3 regions of the Thalassotalea hakodatensis genome follow, and region 1 is predicted to be linked to each of the others. Evidence: predicted binding sites of a transcription regulator. Region 1 holds the regulator's gene; each other region holds the start of a gene.
The links. Region 1 encodes sigma-54, which starts transcription at its own class of promoters, with help from an activator protein. Its sites were predicted from a motif close to GTTGGCACGNNNNTNGNNT; they were not measured.
Positions count from the first base shown of each region.

Region 2: a site for sigma-54 is predicted at 2,535-2,553, ahead of QUE72_RS04830 (FimV/HubP family polar landmark protein). Genes of this name have one in related genera too.
Region 3: a site for sigma-54 is predicted at 2,951-2,969, ahead of QUE72_RS16705 (CmpA/NrtA family ABC transporter substrate-binding protein). Genes of this name have one in related genera too.

Region 1 is NZ_AP027365.1:652,661-658,485, reverse strand. Features, by position in the region: gene QUE72_RS02810 (KpsF/GutQ family sugar-phosphate isomerase) at 1-856, shown strand, start outside; gene kdsC (3-deoxy-manno-octulosonate-8-phosphatase KdsC) at 856-1,404, shown strand; gene lptC (LPS export ABC transporter periplasmic protein LptC) at 1,401-1,967, shown strand; gene lptA (lipopolysaccharide transport periplasmic protein LptA) at 1,933-2,457, shown strand; gene lptB (LPS export ABC transporter ATP-binding protein) at 2,454-3,185, shown strand; gene QUE72_RS02785 (RNA polymerase factor sigma-54) at 3,242-4,747, shown strand; gene hpf (ribosome hibernation promoting factor) at 4,772-5,059, shown strand; gene ptsN (PTS IIA-like nitrogen regulatory protein PtsN) at 5,082-5,537, shown strand; gene rapZ (RNase adapter RapZ) at 5,553-5,825, shown strand, end outside.
Region 2 is NZ_AP027365.1:1,112,523-1,118,347, reverse strand. Features, by position in the region: gene QUE72_RS04830 (FimV/HubP family polar landmark protein) at 1-2,412, opposite strand, end outside; gene QUE72_RS04825 (aspartate-semialdehyde dehydrogenase) at 2,672-3,691, opposite strand; gene QUE72_RS04820 (4-phosphoerythronate dehydrogenase) at 3,720-4,835, opposite strand; gene fabB (beta-ketoacyl-ACP synthase I) at 4,901-5,825, opposite strand, start outside.
Region 3 is NZ_AP027365.1:3,775,633-3,781,457, reverse strand. Features, by position in the region: gene QUE72_RS16730 (hypothetical protein) at 37-294, shown strand; gene QUE72_RS16725 (DUF3016 domain-containing protein) at 433-918, shown strand; gene QUE72_RS16720 (ANTAR domain-containing response regulator) at 1,124-1,735, shown strand; gene QUE72_RS16715 (CmpA/NrtA family ABC transporter substrate-binding protein) at 1,722-2,492, shown strand; gene QUE72_RS16710 (hypothetical protein) at 2,525-2,824, shown strand; gene QUE72_RS16705 (CmpA/NrtA family ABC transporter substrate-binding protein) at 3,221-4,549, shown strand; gene QUE72_RS16700 (ABC transporter permease) at 4,630-5,577, shown strand; gene QUE72_RS16695 (ABC transporter ATP-binding protein) at 5,595-5,825, shown strand, end outside.

The DNA.
Region 1 (5,825 bases):
GTTAGAAACTAAAGGCCGTGTAATCGTTATTGGTATGGGTAAATCAGGCCATATAGGCGGAAAGATTGCCGCAACATTTGCCAGTACAGGAACCCCTGCATTTTTTGTTCACCCGGGAGAGGCAAGCCATGGTGACTTAGGTATGATCACCCCTGAGGATATTGTACTCGCTATTTCAAATTCAGGTGAAACCGGTGAAGTATTATCAATTTTACCCGTGATAAAACGTATTGGTGCAAAGCTCATTGCCATGAGTAGTAACCCGAATTCAACGTTAGCCAAACTCAGTGATACTCATGTTTGTAATAAAGTGTCCCAAGAAGCTTGTCCACTTGGCTTGGCGCCAACCTCTAGCACAACAGCAACACTTGTGATTGGCGATGCGATGGCGGTGGCATTGTTAAATGCCCGTGGATTTACTGCCGATGATTTTGCCTTATCGCACCCAGGTGGCAGTTTAGGCAAACGTTTATTATTAAGGCTACAAGATATCATGCACACTGGAGAACGACTTCCAGTTGTTGATCAACACGCAAAAGTTAAAGATGCCCTCGTCGAAATGTCGTTGAAAGGGCTAGGTATGACTGCCATCACTAACCAAGAGCACGCACTTGTTGGTTTGTTTACTGACGGTGACTTACGTAGAATACTCGATGCTAAAATAGATATTCATCAAGATAATATTTCTTCGGTAATGACAAAAACACCGACAACAGCGCCACAAAGTATGCTTGCGGCAGAGGCATTAAAAATCATGGAAGACAAAAAAATTAATGGTTTAATTATCGTTGATGAGCATAATAAACCCATAGGTGCAATGAATATGCATGATTTACTAACCTCAGGGGTACTGTAATGATTTCAACCTTATACGGTGAAGTAACCTCTGAGGTATACAACAAAGCGAAAAAGATAAAACTTTTTGTCTGTGATATTGATGGTGTGTTTTCAGATGGACGAATTTATCTCGGTAATGATGGTGAAGAGCTTAAAGCATTTCACACTAAAGATGGTTATGGCATTAAAGCACTTAGCGCCAGCGGGGTTGACGTTGCCGTGATCACAGGGAGGCAATCAAATATTGTTCAAACCCGCATGACAGCATTAACGGTCAAACATATTGTGCAAGGCCAAGAAAATAAACTTCCAACGTTAAAGGCTATGATCGCAGATCTTAGCTTAACGCCAAAACAAGTTGCCTATATAGGTGATGATATGCCTGACTATGAATGTATGCAACATGTTGGTTTAAGCATTGCGGTGAGTGACGCGCACCCAAGCATTCTGTCTATCGCTGACTATACTACGTTTACTCGTGGTGGCTTTGGTGCAGTTAGGGAAACCTGTGACTTATTCATGCAAAGTCAAAACACATTACACAATGCCACAGGCGCAAGTATATGAGCCGAACTCAGGTATTATCGTTTTTATTTTTTGCTTTTGCTATTGCGGCATACAGTGTGCTTGAATGGCATCACACGAAAAAAGAAGACATTGAAGTGGTTGAGAATAACATCACGCCTGACTTTATCGCCGAATCACTTAAAAGTGAGGCTTTTTCGTTACTAGGAAGCTTAACCTATCGCATTGATGCAAGGCGAATGGAACATTACAACGAATTAGCAGTCACATACTTTGAGTACCCTAAATATACCTTATACCCAAAAGATAGTGATGTTCCTTGGAAAATAAGCGCTAATGAAGGCACACTTTACAATAGCAATCGAGTCAAACTCGAAAACAACGTATTATTAATTTCAACGGATGAAAAAAGTTTAATTAGAGAAATTCATGGAAAGTATTTAGAACTCGATTTAAATACCAATATTATTAGCTCAGAAAATCGCATAGAAATAAAAGGTGTTGATTTTGCTATGCAAGGCACAGGGTTAATAATAGACTTAAACACGAAACAGGTAACACTCACACAACATGAACAAACTATTTATCAACCGTCTGCACATTAGTCTTTTATTATTAAGCATGAGTGTTAGCACTGTGTTCAATGTTAACGCTGCCAAAATTGACTTACAGCAAGAAATTAGCATTGATGCTTCTCGACAAGCTGCTGATCTTAAAAATAAAATTTTCAGTTATATTGACAATGTTGTAATTAAGCAAGGTTCATTAGTGATCAACGCTGATCTTGTTCAAGTTATTACGGCAACAGAAACGGATACAAAAACTTATATTGCCCAAGGTAAACCCGCCACGTTTAAACAAACGCTAGAAGATGGAACACACATTTACCTACAAGCTGATGAAATAAAATATGAGCCAGCCAAAAACACAGTGACCATTTCCGGTAATGCCGAATTACGTCAAGAAGGCAGTAAAGTAAACGGTAGTGTGATTACCTATAATTTCTTAACTGAACAAGTACTTGCTAAAAGCGAGAATGATCAACGCGTTAAAACCGTATTACAGCCAAAGCAATTAGAAGAAAAAAATCCATGAACAATGCGAAATTAAATGCTACTCACTTGGCTAAATCCTATAAAGGGCGTATGGTAGTTAAAAATGTTGGCTTAGAAGTAAATGCTGGCCAAATCGTTGGTTTGTTAGGGCCAAATGGTGCAGGAAAAACCACCTCATTTTATATGATAGTAGGCTTGGTTACCCAAGATAACGGCAGCATTACGTTAAATGACGAAGATATCACTTTGCTACCAATGCACGAACGAGCACGCAGAGGTATTGGCTATCTTCCACAAGAAGCGTCTATTTTTCGAAAATTGACTGTATATGAAAATATTATGGCGATTTTACAAACGAGAAAAGAACTAACAGAAATAGAACGAGAAGAAAAACTAGAACATTTAGTAGAAGAATTTAACATTGGACATATTACCGAAAATTTAGGTATGAGTTTATCTGGTGGTGAACGTCGTCGAGTAGAAATTGCCAGAGCACTAGCAGCTGACCCTAAGTTTATTCTGTTAGATGAGCCTTTTGCGGGTGTTGATCCAATTTCTGTAGGTGATATAAAAAAAATTATTCTACACTTAAAAAATAAAGGCATCGGCATATTAATAACCGATCATAACGTTAGAGAAACACTTGATGTGTGTGAACATGCTTACATTGTAAGCCATGGCGAACTCATTGCCCAAGGTGATGCAGATCAAATCCTAGCGAATCAACAAGTCAGAGATGTATATCTTGGTGAACAATTCACGTTATAGTTATAATATGCTTTAGCAAAAATATAAGATTTACTTGAAAGGATAAGAAGTAATTAATGCGCCCAAGTCTGCAACTACGTATCGGACAACAACTCACAATGACGCCGCAACTCCAGCAGGCGATCAAGTTATTGCAGTTGTCCACGTTGGATTTACAACAAGAAATTCAAGAAGCACTAGAAAGCAACCCTTTGCTTGAGGTTGACGAATCATCATCGTCTGTAGAAGACAACCAACCTGATCGTTTAGAAGAAGCTTTTTCCGCAAACACTAATGACGAGAAACCAAACAATAACGATGGTTCAGAAGACTCTACCCCAACGGTAGACGAAATTAGTACCACCGAAGCAATGGATAAATCAGATATCCCTGAAGAACTGAATATCGATACAACATGGGATGAAAGTTACAGTGCTGGCGTATCAAATACCGGCGCAGCACCTATCTCTGACGATTACGTTTACCAAGGCGAAACCACCGATTCCATCCAAGATCACCTACGCTGGCAAATGAAGCTAACCCCGTTCAGTGAAACAGACGAAGCTATAGCCATGGCAATCATCGACGCCATTGACGATGCTGGCTATTTACGCGTCACCACAGAAGAAATTTTAGAATCAGTTGGTGTTGAAGACGTTGAACTTGATGAAGTCGAAGCAGTATTAAAGCGAATTAATGTTTTTGACCCCGTAGGCGTAGGTGCTCGATCAATTGCTGAATGCTTAACTATTCAACTGAACCAATTTGATAAAGACACACCATGGTTAAATGAAAGTAAACTCGTGATCAATGAGTACATTGATTTACTCGGTAACCGTGATTATCGACAAATCATGCGGAAAGCAAAACTCAAAGAAGATCAATTACGTGAAGTGATCCGCTTAATTCAATCTTTAGATCCTCGCCCTGGTGATTCTGTGATCCAAGGTGAAGATCAATATGTGGTACCTGATGTATCAGTCGAAAAGAAAAATGGTCGTTGGATCGTAGAATTAAACCCAGATACTGCACCAAGGCTTTCAGTAAATCAACAATACGCTTCAATGGCTCGCTCGATGAAAAACACGAATGACAGTCAGTTTATTCGATCAAACTTACAAGAAGCTAAATGGTTTATCAAAAGTTTAGAAAGTCGAAACGACACCTTATTAAAAGTGTCTAACTGTATTGTGCAACGTCAACAAGGATTCTTTGAACACGGCCCAGAAGCCATGCGTCCAATGGTGTTAAACGACATTGCTGAAGCTGTAGACATGCATGAATCGACCATTTCACGAGTGACCACGCAAAAATACATGCATACACCGCGTGGTATTTTTGAACTTAAATATTTTTTCTCTAGTCATGTAAGTACAGAAAATGGCGGAGAATGTTCTTCAACAGCGATTCGCGCTTTAATTAAAAAGCTCGTTGCTGCAGAAGTGCCTGCTAAGCCACTGAGTGATAGCAAAATGGCAGAACTATTGGCTGAACAGGGTATCAATGTTGCTAGACGGACGATTGCTAAATATCGAGAATCGTTAAATATTCCACCGTCTAACCAACGTAAAAGTTTACTTTAACTCTCTAGTAAAAGGATAACGCTTATGCAAATTAACCTTGCCGGACATCATGTTGAAATTACTGAACCTATGCGCGATAGCGTCAATAAAAAGTTTGCAAAGCTAGAGCGGCACTTCGATCACATTAACAATGTTTATGTTGTGTTAACGGTTGAGAAACTGAGTCAAATTGCTGAAGCAACCGTACACCTAAGTGGCACTGAAGTGCATGCTAAAGCGGAAAATAATGATATGTACACATCAATAGATTCACTCGTCAATAAGCTCGATAAACAGATCCTCAAATACAAGGGAAAAATTAATCAACATTAGTTTGTTGATCACAAAATCCACTATGAATTTTATCGATATCATCAAAGAGGACTGCACACTGTGTGCAGTCCAAGCTACCAGCAAAAAACGTATTCTTGAACTTTTATGCAGTAAAGCTGCTGATACCAACGATCAAGTCACCACTTATAATTTACTTGAAAGCTTAATGTTAAGAGAGAAAATGGGCTCTACCGGTATCGGTAATGGTATTGCTATTCCACACGGTCGGCTAACATCAACAGATAAAGTCATGATTGTTATCGCTACAGCAGAAACCCCGATAGAATTTGACGCCATTGATAATCGGCCTGTAGATATTTTTATCGCCTTATTTGTACCGGAAGCTAAGTGCCAACAACATTTATCAACGCTACAAAGTATTGCCAAAGTATTCAGCGATAAAAGCGTGTGTAAGCAAGTACGCAAATGCGACAACAACCACGAATTATTTCAATTACTAAAATCTACTGCCCAATAACCTAGGATTTCATCAATGAAACTTACGATAGTAAGTGGCCGCTCCGGCTCAGGTAAAACAGTCGCTTTGCGCGTGTTAGAAGATTTAGGTTATTATTGTGTAGATAATATTCCTGTAAATTTATTACCGGCATTGACCCATACGGTTATTAATGACTACGAAACAGTTGCTGTAAGCCTAGACGTTAGGAACTTACCTGCTGAACCAACAGATGTACCAGAAATACTCGATTATTTACCTAGTGCAGTAGAGCTTTCTATTGTGTATTTAGACGCTGATGACGGCGAT
Region 2 (5,825 bases), 460 kb from region 1:
TTCAACGTTCGACTCCGCTAAATCACTTAAATCAACAGCTAAAAACGATTCAACATATTCCTCTGGCAGGTTATCAATTAACACTTTGTTATCACCTTCGGTTGGCGAGCTATGTTCACTTTCATTTGGCTGTTCATCTTCAACAGTCGGTATAGTGTCATTTGTCGGCTCTGCTTCAACCAGTGGGTTATTTTCGGATGCGGTAGGTGCCGCCATAGAATCCATTAATGCATCGATATCATCAGGATCGCTTAATTCTGATGATAAATCATCGTCAACTGACGGTGTTTCTTCCGCTGCTGGTGCTGCCGCCATAGAATCCATTAGCGCGTCAATATCATCAGGATCGCTCAGTTCTGATGATAAATCGTCGTCAACTGATGGAGTTTCTTCTGCTGAAGGTTTATCCACTGCTGGGGGCTCTTCCGCTGCTGGTGCTGCCGCCATAGAGTCCATTAACGCGTCGATGTCATCTGGATCGCTTAATTCTGACGATAAATCATCGTCAACTGATGGAGTTTCTTCTGCTGAAGGTTTATCCACTGCTGAGGGTTCATCTACTGCTGAGGGCTCTTCCGCTGCTGGTGCTGCCGCCATAGAATCCATTAACGCGTCGATGTCATCAGGATCGCTTAATTCTGACGTTAAATCATCGTCAACTGATGATGTTTCTTCTGCTGAGGGTTCATCCACTGCTGAGGGCTCTTCCGCTGCTGGTGCTGCCGCCATAGAGTCCATTAACTCGTCGATGTCATCAGGATCGCTCAGCTCTGATGATAAATCATCATCAACTGATGGAGTTTCTTCTGCTGAGGGCTCATCCACTGCTGAGGGTTCATCTACTGCTGAGGGTTCATCTACTGCTGAGGGCTCTTCCGCTGCTGGTGCTGCCGCCATAGAATCCATTAACGCGTCGATGTCATCAGGATCGCTCAGCTCTGATGATAAATCATCATCAACTGATGGAGTTTCTTCTGCTGAGGGCTCATCCACTGCTGAGGGTTCATTTACTGCTAATGGCTCTTCCGCTGCTGGCGCTGCCGCCATAGAATCCATTAACGCGTCGATGTCATCGGGATCGTTTAATTCAATGTCTTCAGAAATTTCAACGATTTCTTCATCACCATCTAAAACATCTTTTTCAGGTGCATCGTCTTCGTTTTCGTCAAGGTCAGATAACAACGAATCTAAATCACTTTGATCTAATTCATTACCTTCTAAAGGTTCTGATTCTTCTGAGGAGTCTAAGGATATCTCCTCTAAATCGTCTAAGTCGCCAAGATCATCTAAATCATCTAGATCATCGATATCATTCAAGCTATCGTCTAAATGAATGACATCGTCATCTAATAACTCTTCATTGGGAGATTCAAGATCATCACTAAATAAAGAATCATCATTGTCATCACCTTCTGAAAGGTCAATAGACAGTTCGTCATCAAGAGAGAGTTCATCGTCTAAAGACAACTCATCATCAAGCGATAGTTCATCGTCTAATGATAGTTCTTCTGTAGGCTGACTTTCAGTTTTTTCCGGGATGTCTTCACTTACTGGTGGTTGTGACTTTTGTTCAACAACCTTCTCTTTAGGTTGTTCATCTTGCTTTTTACGCAAAAATAACAGTAACAACCCTGCAATTAACGCTAACGGCAACCCTATCCCCATCGCCAAAAACCATGGACTATTTAAGAAGCTGTCATTGGCATTTTCTAATGCTTGCTCAGCCTTGAGACGTGCTTGTTCTTCAGCCTCGGCTTTCGCCAAAAGTGTCTGTAAAAGAGTAATAGTTTGTTGTTGTTGCAACTCTACATCTTTACTTTTTGCAACTTCATCTTTCATGCTACCAAGTTGCTCTGTAAAGGTATTAAGTTTTTGTTTAAGCTGTTCGTTTTCTTTAAGTATTGTTTGAAGGCCATCGATGGAATCAAGTACATCGTTTTGTATCGTGTCTAAACGAAGATTTTGCGACTGCTCGTACGTTTGTAATTTATCATTTATTTCGGTTTTCGCTTGATCTAAATCTTTTTTCTTTACCGACTCTTCAGGTGGTTTCTTACTGACTGGCTTAGCGGTAACTTTTTTATCCCATGATGAGTCATCATTTTCCGATTTTTGTTTTGCAATTGCCGGATTTATGCGTGCAATTTCTGCCGTAGATGGCAACGTCAAGTATTGACCATCTATCATGTGATTTAAATTACTGTCTTTAAATGCTTGCGGGTTCTTTTCAAACAACGCTTGCATCACCTGATACACAGAAAAAGCAGGATCAGGACGCACGGTAAGTGCAATATTCCATAAGGTATCTTGTGACGTGATAGGCCCATATCGCTCATAGCGGTAGGTATCGCTATTTTTAGGGCCACGAATACGAATGCCACCCTCTTCTTCAGCAAAAGATGGTATGCTCATTGAGCTAATGCTTACCAAAATTACCTGCCACAGGCACAGGCGTAACAATCGTTGCATTAAGATTTCCTAGCTATTTGTTATTATTTGCCAAATGTTTGGCGCTTCCAACTAATTAAAATACAAAGCAAAATTTATTCCAATTTAAAATAGATTATATAACACTTTGTAGTATGAATCGCTTTTATACCCTTTTTATAACAAAAAAACTCGTCGTTAACTATAACGACGAGTTTTTATTTTTCTTTAGTATATCTTAAGCTTAGCTTAAATGATCTTTAATCAATAATTCTGCAATTTGAATACTGTTTGTTGCTGCGCCTTTGCGTACGTTGTCAGCGACAACCCAAAGGTTAATACCATTAGGGTGACTAATATCTTCACGAATGCGGCCAACAAAAGTTGCATCTACGCCGCTTGCTTCACCGATTTGTGTAGGAAACTCTTCGTCTTTGTCACATACTTCAACACCTTCCGCTTGCTTTAACAGATCTTTAACTGCTTCAGCAGAAATTTGCTCTCGAGTTTCAATATGAATCGCTTCTGCATGACCAAAAAATACTGGTACACGTACAGCGGTTGGATTTACACGGATAGTATCATCACCTAAAATTTTGTTTGTTTCCCACACCATTTTCATTTCTTCTTTTGTGTAGCCATTATCTTGGAACACATCAATTTGTGGAATAACATTAAAGGCAATTTGGCGAGAAAATGCTTTCGGTTCTATAGGTTTGCCACTTAGTAAATCAGCACATTGTTTTGCTAATTCGTCCATTGCTTCTTTTCCTGCACCTGATACTGATTGATAGGTACATACATTAATGCGTTCAATGCCAACAGCCTGATGAATAGGTTTAAGTGCAACCATCATTTGGATCGTTGAACAGTTTGGATTAGCAATGATATTTCGGTTACGATAATCTGCTAGTGCCTCTGGATTAACTTCAGGAACAATTAAAGGAATATCGTCTTCGTAACGATACTCTGAGGTGTTATCGATAACAATACAGCCTGCTTCGCCAGCAATTGGGGCAAATTTAGCAGATATTGAACCACCAGCAGAAAAAAAACCGATTTGAGCTTGGCTAAAATCGAACGTGTCTGCGTCAATTACTTCAACACTTTCACCGTTAAACTCAACAAAGCCACCAGCAGAGCGAGCACTCGCTAATGGGTATAATTTATTAACAGGAAAGTCACGTTGTTCTAATAATTCAATGATTGTTTTACCAACTAGTCCTGTTGCACCTAATACGCATACATCAAATTTCTGTGCCATAGCTTACTCTCTTCTCCTCTATTAATTCTTAACTAAACCCAAGTGCAAGTACTTGTGTTTCACTTTGTTGATCATTAATGACCACTTTTGTCGCTGAAAACTCCCTGCGAGCCGGGTATGTTTTCCTAATATAATCAAAGCCATTAATGTAAACTTGTTGACGAAAAATTCCATCGTCACGCCTTACGTCATAAACCATTTTTACTAACTGATTTAATATAACGTCATTTAGTCTACCATGTAATTCAACTTGGCTTATGGTTGATTTTGGTAATAAGCCCTCAAGTGACTGAATCGGCTTTTTATTTAATTGCTCACATAGTGCCAAATAAAGCATTTCTGTACCACGAGCTTTTCCTTCTAAGCTATAACCAGCAATATGTGCAGTGGAAATTTCACAAAAAGGGATCAAAGCTTCAGCAATCTTCGGTTCATTTTCCCACACATCTAGCACTAACTTAGTTGCCATTCCATGCTGTTTAAGTAATAACAGCGCTTGGTTGTCTATCACTTCTCCTCGGCATGCATTAATTAATATTTGATCTTCAGTTAAAGACGATAAAACTGTTTGATCAAACATATGATATGTAGGGTAAAGCCCGGTGGTGGTCTTTGGTACGTGTAAGGAAATAATATCGCACTTCAAGATGTCTTCAAAGCTGGCAAATATACGAGAATCTTCGCCTGTAGCTGCTAGTATTGGATCATAGAGTTTATGCTGAATACCTAGTGCGGTAAGCTTTTCACTTAAACGACTGCCAGTGTTTCCTGCACCAACAATACCAACCGTTTTGTCAAAAACTGAAAAACAATAACGTTCAGCTAATACGATTAACGTTGAAAGAACATATTCGGCTACCGATATTGCATTGCAGCCTGGCGCTGATGAAAAGTTAATTTGCTTATCAAATAAATACGTCTGATCAATATGGTCAACGCCAATGGTTGCAGTACCAACAAACTTTATTTGTGGACTATTGCTTAACAACTTCTCATTTACTTGAGTTATTGACCTTACTAACAACACCTCAGCATCAATAAGGGTATCTGCTGATAATTCCCTGCCATTAAACGCCGTTAACTCTCCGAATTCACCAAAAAATTCAGCTGCATACGGCATATTTTCATCATAATAAATTTTCATAATTTTATAAAAGAAAAAGCCGCTAACTTACGTTAACGGCTTTTTTATTTGACCGTTAGCAGCGCTTATTTATATTTTTTCATCACTAAAGTTGCATTCGTTCCGCCAAAGCCGAAGCTATTTGACATCGCTAAATCAACGTCTTGTTCACGAGTTTCAGTGACAATATCAAGCCCTTGAGCTTGTTCGTCTAAGTTCTCTACATTAATGGATGGTGTAATAAAGTTATGTTCCATCATTAATAACGTATAAATAGCTTCATGAACGCCCGCCGCACCAAGTGCATGCCCTGTCATTGCTTTAGTTGCACTAATTGCTGGCGATTTTTCACCAAACAATTCTTTAATCGCACCTAATTCTTTTACATCGCCAACCGGCGTAGATGTACCATGAGTATTTAAGTAATCTACGTTGCCTTCAACACCTTGCATTGCTTGTTCCATACAACGTACTGCGCCTTCACCACTCGGTGCTACCATATCGTAGCCATCAGACGTTGCACCATAACCGACAATTTCAGCATAGATATGTGCGCCACGCGCCAATGCATGTTCTAATTCCTCAACAACGACCATTCCGCCGCCGCCTGAAATAACAAATCCATCGCGGTCAGCATCGTAGGTACGAGACGCTTTCTCAGGTGTATCATTATATTTAGTTGATAATGCACCCATCGCATCAAACATCATTGCAAGTGTGTAATCTACTTCTTCACCGCCACCCGCAAAAACAATATCTTGTTTGCCTAGTTGAATTAATTCAGCGGCATTGCCAATACAATGCGCGCTTGTTGCACAAGCTGAACTGATTGAATAGTTAACACCTTTAATTTTAAAAGGTGTCGCTAAACATGCTGAACAGGTACTAGACATTGTTTTCGGTACAGCATAAGGACCAACACGTTTAACACCTTTATTACGAAGAGTATCTGTTGAGGCAACAACGTTCGCAGAAGATGCGCCACCAGAGCCAGCAACAATACCTGTGCGG
Region 3 (5,825 bases), 1.2 Mb from region 1:
ATTGATTATCAACTTCAATACTTGCATGGCCTTAATGTGCAGTTTGGCGCTTTTTTTGTTGGTAAAAGGCAGCAGAATGTCAATAACACGCCAAGTTTTCCTTCATATTTGCGTGTTGATGTTGGCGTTAAATATCAAATGGAACATGTAAACAGTATATTTAGGGTTAAAGTTGAAAATGTATTTGATAAGGCTTATTGGAGCTCAGCGGGGGCAAAAGGCATATGCCTGGTAGAGGTAGAACCGTTATGGCATCTTATACTTATTCATTTTAATGAACGTTTTTATCGTTAATCAGCGTGAACAGCATAGATTTGGAATGAATATTGTAGTGTGTGATTATTAGCATTATGATGTTGATTACAATTGAACACACATTTTTTAGTCAAACTCCGGTCTAATTAATAGGCTTATAGCAAAGAGGAAAACGTGATGTATAAAGTGAATAGAATTATCTCCACATTATTATCTGTTTTATTTGTTGTGCCAATGGCTTTAGCTGGGACAAGTGAAGTAACGTGGCAGAACCCCGATAAATATAGAGATGTGTATGCTGGACAAGAACATAGGGCTAAGTTTAAAAAGCGCGTGTTTAAAGAGTTTGAACAGCACTTTGCTAAACTTGCAGAGCAACTTCCTAAAGAACAGGTTTTAAAAGTTACCGTAACTGATGTTGATTTAGCGGGTGATGTTCATGAAACCATGGAGCGTATACGTGTGATTAAAGATATTCATATCCCACGTATGAAGTTTTCATATCAGTTAGTTGATGCCTCAGAGAAAATTCTTCAAGAAGGCGAAGAACATTTGAAAGATATGGGCTTCATGATGCGTAGTAGTTTACGTTATAACAACTCTTTTCTTCATTATGAAAAAGTGATGTTAGACGATTGGTTTGAAAACACCTTCGAACAATAAAACCGATTGAATATATAAATGACTTAAAAAGGCTGGTTTTCCAGCTTTTTTTATTGCCCTTTATTAGCGCATTCGTGGATCAAAATATAACATTCAATGCGCTTTTAATATCCGGGGCTTGCTTAAAGCATTGAAATAAAGGTAAAAACCGCATTGGTATGTAACTTGTTTAACTTGATAATAAAAATGTTGTTAAGAGTTAAACGTGAATTTAAACACTCAACACCCCCAACTAACACTGCTTTTGATTGAAGATAATCAAGAACAGGTGCGTTCATTTACTCATGCATTAGTGCATTCTCATTATCACCTTTGTTATACCGCGCCCACGAACGATAGCTTGTTAAAAAACGTAGAAGCTTTTCAGCCAGATGTTGTTATTGTCAGCTTAGCTGACAGCTCTCAATGCTTATTAGAGCAATATCGCGTGGTTATGCAATACATGGCAACGCCAATTATTGTTTTTTCATCTTTACATGATAGTCAGTCTATTAACAAAGTGGTTGCTTCTGGTGTGAGTGCTTATATAACGGGAAGAATTGATTTTAATCGCGTCACGGTAATTTTAGACACGGCAATTGCAAGGTTTAATGAGCTACAACAATTGAAAAAACAATTAACGGAGACTAAACAACAGTTAAATAATCAACGTGTAATTTCTCAAGCAAAATGTTGGTTGATAGAACATCAAAAAATGTCAGAGCCTGTCGCGTATCGATATTTACAAAAAATAGCGATGGATAAAGGGCAGAAATTAGAGCGGGTCGCTGAAAGTATTATGTCAATAACAGGAGTAGCTTCACATGAGCAAAACTAAACTGCTACCTAACAAAACGCCAACCAACATCATTCACCTAGGTTATATGCCATTAACCGATTGCGCGCCTATCGTTGTCGCATATGAGCTAGGTTTTTTTACTGAGACAGGTTTAACGGTAAGGCTAGAAAAACAGTATTCATGGGCAGTGATGCAGGACAAACTACATGCAGGAGTATTAGATGCAGCACAATGTTTAGCGCCTATGCCATTGGCAAGTGCTCTTGGTCTATCGTCTGATAAAGTCGAAGTGATTGCTCCGATGATTTTGAGTCAAAATGGTAATGCAATTACAATATCTGAACAGCTTTATGATCAAGTAAAAGTAGTAAACCAATTAGAACATATCGATTTTCCATTGAGTGCGACTCTGTTAAAACCCATAATAAAAAAAAGAAAGCGGAAAAAGAACCGGCTCAAATTTGCTACCGTTTATCCTGATAGTTGCCATTATTATCAATTGTGCAGTTGGTTTGAGCATAGCGGTATCAGGTTAAGTGATATAGAAATTATCATTGTGACACCGTCAAATATGGTAGAGGCATTAGCGTGTGGTGACATAGATGGCTTTTGCGTTGGAGGTCCTTGGAATGCAAAAGCTGTACGAGATGCTGTAGGCGTTACAGGAGTAACATCGTGTGATGTTTGGCCAGACATGCCTGAAAAAGTATTGGCCTTTCTTAATCAATGGTATCAACAGCACTCGAGCGAGGCACACGCATTAATTTGTGCCCTACAAAAAGCCTGTAATTGGTAATACCAATCGCTAATCGACTAGAAGCAGCGAGAATGCTTAGTCAGTCATCATATTTAGGTTTGCCATTATCCGTCATAGCCCCTTCGTTAATGGGGAGTTGTCTAGTGCACCATCAACATACACCGAGAGATGTTCATCGCTACAATCGGTTTGCTGACGTCAATCAACCTATCAATGAACCTACTTTATACCAAGGCGAGTGGTTACTTAACCAAATGAAGAAGTTGATTAAAATAGATAAAAAGTTAATCAATGATACCTTAGTGTCTTCAGTGTATCGTCAAGACATCTATCGTAAAGCGTTAGCGTTACCCACCACCGCTTTTATGTAAATATGAGTGCAAAATAGTGCTTTTTGTGCGCTATTTTGAAGCAAACCTAAGTGCAAAAAAAGCTCATTTTTTATGGTGCAATATTAAAAGCCTTTATATAACAAGAGGTTATTTGTTTTTTCTTGGTCTGGCACGTATCCTGAATTAACTTATCTATTAAAGGCGATTTAGCGCGATTGCTTTAAGTCACTTTCCTACAACGACTGTAGGTCTTTTAACAATAAACTGATCAACTACTTCGTGTAGTAAAGGTAAGTTAGGCATCGAAGCCCGTATGTGTCTGTTCGCAGAGCACTACGGGCTTTTTATTTGGAGGAAAACATGCTCGCAGGTATTTTTCAATGTACAAAAAAATGGCGTGAACACCTAGTTCGAAATTACACGTGTATCGGATTAATGATTATGCTTTGTGCCGCCACCAGTCAAGCCAGTGATTTAGGTTACCCTGAAAAAGAAGAATTGACGTTTGGATTCATCAAACTTACCGACATGGCGCCTATCGCAATTGCTTATGAAAAAGGTTTTTTTGAAGATGAAGGTTTGTACGTCACTATTGAAGCACAAGCAAACTGGAAAGTATTACTTGATGGGGTTATCGATGGGCGATTAGATGGCGCCCATATGCTTGCAGGCCAACCTATTGCTGCAACCATAGGCTATGGCACTAAAGCTGAAATTATTACGCCATTTTCCATGGATTTAAATGGGAACGCTATAACGGTATCAAATGACATTTGGCAACAAATGAAACCTTTGATACCAAAGCAATCAAACGGGAAGCCTGTTCATCCGATAAAAGCAGATGCCTTAAAGCCGATCATTGATAAATTTTCGGCGCAAGGGAAGCCGTTCAATATGGGCATGGTATTTCCAGTATCAACACACAATTACGAATTGCGCTATTGGTTAGCGGCAGGTGGAATTCATCCTGGGTATTATGCACCGCATAAGGGAGACACGTCTGGGCAAATTAATGCTCAAGCATTGCTGTCTGTAACACCTCCTCCTCAAATGCCTGCAACACTAGAAGCTGGAACTATTCATGGTTATTGCGTCGGTGAACCATGGAATCAACAAGCGGTATTAAAAGGTATTGGTGTCGCCGTTGTTACAGATTATGAAATCTGGAAAAACAACCCAGAAAAAGTCTTCGGTATGACTAAAGCATTTGCTGAAAAATACCCCAACACTACTATTCGATTAACAAGAGCGTTAATTCGAGCAGCTAAATGGCTAGATGAAGAGAACAATAAAAACCGCTCAGAAGCAGTAACAATATTGTCAAAATCTCATTATGTTGGAGCTGATTATGATGTTATTGCAAACAGTATGACGGGTACCTTTGAATATGAACCTGGTGATGTTCGAGCAGTTCCTGACTTCAATGTATTCTTTCGCCACAATGCTACCTATCCCTATTACTCTGATGCTATTTGGTATTTAACGCAAATGCGTCGTTGGGGGCAGATAAGCGACGAAAAACCTGATCAATGGTATATCGATATCGCCAAGAAAGTGTACCGCCCCGATATTTATATGAAAGCAGTGCGTTCGTTGATTGACGACGAATTAATGTTGCCGGCTGATTTTAGTGCTCTTGACAATGAAGATGGTTTTAGAGACCCACAACAACACTTCATAGATAACATAATCTACGACGGAACAAAGCCAAATGAATACATTAATAAATTCACACTTGGTTTAAAAGCTGACGATAAAATTTAACTTATTCTCGTCAAATGATAGGAGGTTTCATGGTAAAAGTATTCTCAAAATCAGGTATCAATAACTTAAATAATGATTTTATGTCTCAATGGTATGTTCGCATTTCCACTACAGTAAAAGCCATTATGTTACCCATAATTGGTATCGCTTTCTTTCTAGGGTTATGGACGATTGCTGCCAATAATATTGACACCTCATTAGGTCAGTTCCCTGGTCCTAAAGCGGTGGGAACACAAATAGTTAACCTTTACCAAGAGCATGTGGATAGCCGCGAAAAAGAGCAAGCTTTTTATCAACGTCAAGAATTGCGTAATGCAGAGCGGTTGAAAAAAGACCCTAACTATCCGGCTAAAATTCGCGATTACACCGGTAAGGAAACGTTTTTAGATCAAATTATTACTAGCTTAGTTACCGTGATGAGTGGCTTTTTATTCGCGGTGATCATTGCGATTCCTCTTGGAATTTCTGTAGGGCTTAATAAATCATTAAACTTGGCAATTAATCCGATTATCCAAGTTTTTAAACCGGTTTCACCTTTAGCGTGGTTACCGTTAGTAACCATGGTGGTAAGTGCTGTCTATACCAGCGATGATCCGATGTTTGATAAATCATTCATAAATTCAATGATTACGGTCACTTTGTGCTGCGTGTGGCCTATGGTGATAAATACTGCTATTGGCGTGTCGTCAATTAATCAAGACTGGCTCAACGTAAGTTCAGTATTACGCTTACCAAACCTAGTACATGTAAGAAAAATTATATTACCTGCATCAATACCCGCAATATTTACTGGTATGCGTTTATCGTTAGGAATTGCATGGATGGTATTAATTGCCGCAGAAATGCTCGCGCAAAACCCAGGTTTAGGTAAGTTTGTTTGGGATGAATTTCAAAATGGTAGTTCACAATCACTGAGCCGCATCATGACCGCGGTATTCGTTATCGGTTTTATTGGCTTTTTACTCGATAGAGCCATGTTAAAAATTCAACGTTTTGTTTCTTGGGACAAAACAACAGTTAACCGTTAAGACAAAGGAGTTGCAACATGAGTACATTATTAAACATTAGTAAAATAGACATGGTGTTTCCAACACCGAGTGGTGACTTTACTGCCTTAAAAGAGGTCGACTTACAAATCAAAAAGGGTGAATTTATCTCCCTAATTGGTCATTCAGGCTGTGGTAAATCAACAGTATTAAATATTGTTGCTGGTATACATCAAGCAACAAAGGGTGGCGTACTATTGAATAATAAGGAAGTTATCGAGCCTGGCCCA